2 linked regions of the Duganella zoogloeoides genome follow. The protein of the gene in region 1 interacts with the protein of each later gene in a pairwise test. Links are inferred from orthologs where the notes say so. Each region holds a gene or a part of one and is shown on either strand. Other genes may lie near its edges.

The links. The genes of interacting proteins can lie anywhere in the genome.
Region 2: the proteins of dnaA (region 1) and SR858_RS26625 interact in binary tests that used the Escherichia coli proteins (3 or more experiments, as listed by UniProt). The link is inferred for Duganella zoogloeoides from one-to-one orthologs.

Annotation. Positions count from the first base shown.
Region 1 is NZ_CP140152.1:6,288,505-6,291,636, reverse strand. What follows is about bases 256-3,132. They hold dnaA (chromosomal replication initiator protein DnaA), read left to right. Parts: upstream 256-920; coding sequence 921-2,345; downstream 2,346-3,132. Other genes in these bases: dnaN (DNA polymerase III subunit beta), read left to right, coding at 2,448-3,132; rpmH (50S ribosomal protein L34), read right to left, coding at 331-465; rnpA (ribonuclease P protein component), read right to left, coding at 256-294. Outside these bases: more of rnpA, read right to left, coding at 1-255. UniProt on the Escherichia coli protein: Plays an essential in the initiation and regulation of chromosomal replication. Binds in an ATP-dependent fashion to the origin of replication (oriC) to initiate formation of the DNA replication initiation complex once per cell cycle.
Region 2 is NZ_CP140152.1:6,066,450-6,069,581, reverse strand. Bases 186-2,989 are described here. They hold SR858_RS26625 (phosphoheptose isomerase), read left to right. Parts: upstream 186-1,191; coding sequence 1,192-1,788; downstream 1,789-2,989. Other genes in these bases: SR858_RS26610 (DUF3034 family protein), read right to left, coding at 2,979-2,989; SR858_RS26615 (peroxiredoxin family protein), read left to right, coding at 2,436-2,975; SR858_RS26620 (BON domain-containing protein), read left to right, coding at 1,781-2,431; SR858_RS26630 (YraN family protein), read left to right, coding at 737-1,111; SR858_RS26635 (penicillin-binding protein activator), read left to right, coding at 186-730. Also shown: more of SR858_RS26635, read left to right, coding at 1-185; more of SR858_RS26610, read right to left, coding at 2,990-3,132. UniProt on the Escherichia coli protein: Required for the timely initiation of chromosomal replication via direct interactions with the DnaA initiator protein.

The DNA.
Region 1 (3,132 bases):
GACCGGACGCGACAGGCGCACCACGCAATCGATGGCGGGCAAACCGGTAGTACGGAACAGCTCGCGTGTGATGCGCTTGATGGTATTGCGGGTGGCAGCGCGCGGCGCGAAGCGCTTGGCCGCCACGACGCCCAGCCGCGCATGCGGCAGGTTGTTCGGACAGGTGTAGAGCACGAAGTGCGCGCTTTTTTGAGTAGGGCGCAAACGAAAAACGGATGAAAATTCATCCGTTTTAACGATACGCCGAACGCGCGCGAAGTCGTGTGAACCTTCGCCTGTCGAGCCGCTTGAAATACAGCTTTCCACGCGATCAGCTAACAAGCAGCTGGCTTATACAGCCAGACGCTTGCGGCCTTTGGCGCGACGCGCGTTCAGCACTTGGCGGCCGCCACGGGTAGCCATGCGTGCGCGGAAGCCGTGGGTGCGCTTACGGCGCACAACGGATGGTTGGTAAGTACGTTTCATGTTGGTCTCGCTTAAAGCAGAAAAAAATGCAAAATCGGGTATGACAGCCCGTCAGTTTTTGGTGCCAATGACACTTCGCGCACCCATGCCAACGCTACGGCACAAGCTGGGTCCATCTCATCGCCCGCAATAATCCACGCTTACTCCATATTGACGTTCAAGTGAATAAACACGGAATACGGGCGGGGAACCCTGAATTATCAGCATTTTGATCCCCCTTGTCAACAACTGACGGCGGACTTTGGCCGCGCCGACCATGCCGGAAACGCGAAAAAACGCGTCGCGCCTGTGGATAACTTGTGCGGACGAGAGTAGAATAGCGCGTTACGTGTGAAAAACTTCGAAGTTGCCCACACCTTTATCCGCAGAATACGCAGTAAGAAATCACCGTTGTTTTTGTTACGACGCTCTTACTGCACACACGCTGCATACAGTAAGAAACGACAGTCGATTTCATGGAAAATTTCTGGCAGACCTGCTCCGCCCAGCTAGAGCTGGAGCTGACGCCGCAACAATTCAGTGCCTGGATCAAGCCGCTCATCCCCATCGATTACGAGGCGGGAAAGTTGCGCGTGGCCGCGCCCAACCGGTTCAAGCTCGACTGGGTGAAAACCCAGTTCGCCAGCCGCATCACCGCGCTGGCCTGCCAGTACTGGGAGCAACCGACCGAGGTGCAATTCATCCTCGATCCGCGCCTGTCCGCACCGAAAAAAGCCGCGACCACGGTCGCGCCCGTGCCCGATCACAACGGCGGCGTGCCCACCGGCGGCTCGCGCATGGCCACGGCCTCAGGCTCGTCCCTGCACGACCCGGTGCCATCGGTGCCGGAATTGCCGGCCAGCGCCCCGCCGCGCCGCGAGCAAAGCCGCATCAACACCGATCTGACGTTCGACAGTTTTGTGACCGGTAAGGCCAACCAGCTGGCGCGCGCAGCAGCGATCCAGGTGGCCAACAACCCGGGTGTGTCATACAACCCGCTGTTCTTCTACGGCGGCGTGGGCCTCGGTAAAACCCACTTGATTCACGCCATCGGCAACCAGGTGATGGCCGACCAGCCCGGAGCGAAGATCCGCTACATCCACGCAGAACAGTATGTTCGCGACGTAGTGACCGCTTACCAACGCAAGGGTTTCGACGACTTCAAGCATTACTACCACTCGCTGGACATGCTTTTGATCGATGATATTCAATTCTTCGGCGGCAAAAGCCGCACGCAGGAAGAATTCTTCTACGCGTTCGAAGCGCTGATCGCAGCCAAGAAGCAGATCATCATCACGTCCGACACGTACCCGAAAGAAATCACGGGCATGGACGACCGCCTGATTTCGCGTTTCGATTCCGGCCTGACGGTGGCGATCGAGCCGCCGGAGCTGGAAATGCGGGTGGCGATTCTGTTGAAGAAGGCAAAACAGGAAGGCGTGACCTTCTCGGACGACGTGGCGTTTTTTGTCGCCAAGCACCTGCGCTCGAATGTGCGCGAGCTCGAAGGCGCACTGCGCAAGATCCTGGCGTACTCGCGTTTCCACGGCAAGGACATCACCATCGACGTGGTGAAGGAAGCGCTGAAAGACTTGCTGTCGGTGCAGAACCGCCAGATTTCGGTGGAAAACATCCAGAAGACCGTGGCCGACTTCTTCAACATCAAGGTCGCGGACATGTATTCGAAGCGCCGTCCGGCCAACATCGCCCGGCCGCGCCAGATCGCCATGTACCTGGCCAAGGAACTGACGCAAAAAAGCTTGCCGGAAATTGGCGAACTGTTCGGCGGCCGCGACCACACCACCGTGCTGCACGCGGTGCGCAAAATCGCGCTGGACCGCACCAAGAACCCGGAATGCAACCACGAGCTGCACGTGCTCGAGCAGACCTTGAAAGGCTGATGCCGACAGAGTAGCGGAGCGACCGGTTTGCCATTATGATTCCAGCAACCGGCGCACTGCCAACCTTATAAAAAATTACATCTTTACTACTGAGGATAATCTATGCAATTGGTCAAAACCACCCGAGACACGCTTCTCCGGCCACTGCAGATCGTGAGTGGTATTGTCGAGCGTCGGCACACTATGCCGATTCTGGCCAATATCCTCATCCGCAAAGACGGCGAGAACGTTTCCTTCCTGTCCACCGACACGGAAGTACAAATCACCACCAATGCCGCCATCGGTTCCGGCGCTGAAGTGGCTGGTACCACCGTGGCTGCCCGCAAGCTGCTCGACATCCTGCGCGCCCTGCCCGAGTCCGGCGACGTCACGATGACCTTGCTGAACAAGCGCCTGACGGTACAGAGCGGTAAATCGCGCTTCGCCCTGCAAACCCTGGCTGCCGAAGAGTTCCCGACCGTGCAACAGGCCGAGACCTACAGCGCCAATGTGACCCTGCCGCAAAAAACCCTGAAGCACCTGTTTAACATGGTGCACTTCTCGATGGCCCAGCAAGACATCCGTTACTACCTGAACGGCCTGCTGCTGGTCCTCGATGGCAACAACGTGATTGCGGTCGCTACCGACGGTCACCGCCTGGCCTTCTGCCAGGTCGCCACCGAGCAGACCTTCGCGCGCCAGGAAGTGATCATTCCGCGCAAGACCATTATCGAACTGCAGCGCCTGCTGGAAGAGAACGACGAAACCGTCCAGCTCGACATCGCCGGCAACCAGGTCAAGCTGACCT
Region 2 (3,132 bases), 220 kb from region 1 along the record:
GGCGCAATGGGCGGCCGCCGAACAGCCCGGCGCCAGCGCCATGATCATTACCACCAGCACACCATGGCAGCGCCGCATCGCGGCAGCGTTTGCCGCCCACTGGCAGCAGCTGGGCCAGCAGGTGCGCATGGTGGAACTGAGCGCGCCAAACAACTACCTGAGCGACCCGGAGCTGGTGCAATTGCGCGCGCGCCTGCAACAGGACCCGCCGGGCTTGCTGTTCTCGGCCATGGGCGCCGACCAGACGCGCCAACTGCGCGGCGCGCTGAACAGCGGCCTGGTGCATGAAGCGGACGAGCCGGTGATCAGCACCGCCGACGGCTTGCCGGCCAGTCCTGCCGCACCGGTCGCCCCCACCGGCTTTGCCGCCCTGCCGCTGTACGGCACCTCGGCGCTGAACGCTGGCGGCGGCATGAATTCGCCCACCAACGAACTCGACGGCGTGCGCCTGCTCGACCTGCCATGGCAGGTGCAGCGCGACCATCCGGCGGTGATGGTCTATCCGCACCCGGTACAAGCCGGCACGGCCGACATGGAACGCCTGTTTGCGCTGGGCATCGATGCCTACCGCGTGGCGCGCGAAGTCAGCCGCAAGCCGGCCGGCCGCTTCAGCATCGACGGTGTCACCGGACGCCTGACGGTGGACTTCGGCCAGGGCCCGGCCCGCTTTGAACGGGTGGAGCAGCCGGCCGTGTTCCAGCACGGCGTGCCGCAAGCCGTCCAGCAGTAACCAGCCATGGCGCCGCCCCGCGCGCCGAGCGGACGGCGCACCGCGCAACAGCAACTGGGCCAGCAAGGTGAAGACCGCGCGCTGGCCTACCTGGTGGCGCAGGGCCTGGTGCCGGTCGAACGCAATTTTCGCTGCAAGGCCGGCGAGATCGACCTGATCATGCGCCACGGCGCCCACCTGGTGTTCGTCGAAGTGCGGCGCCGGGCCCCGAGTAGCTTTGGCGGCGCGGCGGCCAGCGTCACCCATCACAAGCAGCAGCGGCTGGTCCACGCCGCCCAGTACTACCTGCTACGCCACCGCACTCCGCCACCGTGCCGCTTCGACCTGGTCGCCCTTGATGGCGATCAGCTGGAGTGGCTGCGCAATATCATTACGCTTTAAGCGCTTCTTCAGCGCAGATGTAAGCATTTTTAACAGGTCTTGTCCGGGGTTTCGGATGACTGCACTATAATCAGCACACTATGACAAATCAACGCATCCTGGCGCACTTCCACGAAAGTGCCGAACTGAAAATCCAATCGGCCACCGTGCTGGCGCCCCATATCGCCCAAGCCATCGACATGATGTTTGCGGCATTGTCTAACGGCAATAAGATTTTGGTGTGCGGCAACGGCGGCTCGGCTGCAGACGCCCAGCATTTCGCTGCCGAACTGGTGGGGCGCTTCGAACGCGAACGCTTCCCGCTGCCCGCCATTGCGCTCACCACCGACACGTCGATCCTGACGGCAGTGGCCAATGACTACAGCTACCGCGAAATCTTTTCCAAGCAGGTGCAGGCGTTTGGCCAGTCCGGCGACATCCTGCTGGCGTTTTCCACGTCCGGCAATTCGGGCAACGTGGTGGCTGCCATCGAAGCGGCGCTCGAGCGCGAAATGCGCATCGTGGCGCTGACCGGCAAGGGCGGCGGCGAGATCGGCAAGATGCTGACCGACGCCGACGTCCATATCTGCGTTCCGGCCGACCGTACCGCCCGCATCCAGGAAGTGCACCTGGTCTGCATCCACAGCATTTGCGACGGCATCGACGTCGCCCTATTCGGAGGAGATGTGAATGAGTAATTCCCGCACCATCTGGACCACGCTGAAACGCCCGCTTGCCATGAGCGTGCTGTGCCTGGCCACCGCCGCTACCCTGTCCGGTTGTGTGGCGCTGGTTGCCGGCGGCGCCATCACCGGCACGCTGGCCGCCTCCGACCGCCGCACGTTTGGTGCGCAAACCGAGGATACGTCGATCCAGTTCAAGGGTGCGAACAAGCTGCGCAATGTGCTCGGCAGCGATGCCCACGTCAACATCAACAGCTTCAACCGCCGCGTGCTGCTGTCCGGCGAAGTGCCCGACGATGCCGCCAAGGCCACTGCCGAGCGCGAAATGGCTTCGGTAGAAGGCGTGCTGTCGGTGATCAACGAGCTGGAAGTGGCCGGCCCCGCCAGCTACACCTCGCGCTCGAACGACACCATTATCACCGGCAAGGTCAAGGCCAGCCTGGTGGACGCCAAGGATATCTCGGCCAACTCCTACCAGGTGGTGACCGAGCGCGGCGTGGTCTTCCTGATGGGCCGCGTGACCCAGCGCGAAGGCCAGATCGGCGCCGATATCGCACGCGGCGTCTCGGGCGTGAGCAAGGTGGTCAAGGTCTTCGAATATATCTCTGAAGACGAATGGAAATCGTACCAGCCGAAGCCTAGCGGTTCGGCGCAATGATGCCATGAGCACGACCGCATCCGCCGCCGCATCGCCGGAATCCTCGCGCGCCTGGCTCAAGCCGCTGATCGCTGCCGTGGCGCTGGCCGTGATCGGCGCGGTAGCCTACGTCACGCTCAGCAAGCGCCCGGTGGCGCCCGAGGTCACGTTCGTCACCATCAAGGGCGAAAAGATCACGCCCGAAAGCCTGCAAGGCAAGGTGGTGATGGTTAATTTCTGGGCCACCTCGTGCACCACCTGCGTGGCCGAAATGCCGCAGATGGTCGAAACCTACAACAAGTTCAAGGACGACGGCCTGGAATTCGTGGCCGTGGCCATGAGCTACGACCCGCCCAACTACGTGGTCAACTACGCCGATACGCGTAAGCTGCCGTTCAAGGTGGCGCTCGACACCGACGGCTCGGCCGCCAAGGCCTACGGCGACGTCTCGATGACGCCCACCACCTTCGTCATCGCCAAGGATGGCAAAATCCTCAAGAAATACGTGGGGCAGCCCGATTTTCCCGCGCTGCACCAGTTGCTCTCCACCTCGCTCAAGGGCTAATTCTTAAAAGCCGGCCTGTACCGAGAGGTAAAGGCCGCGCTGGGTCTTCGGATTGAAGACCGTGATCTTGCCCAGATTCGCATACGCTGCCGTCACCGACACATGCTTGCTCGGGAACCACGCCACGAACGCATCGTAATACGCCTTTTCCGGATCG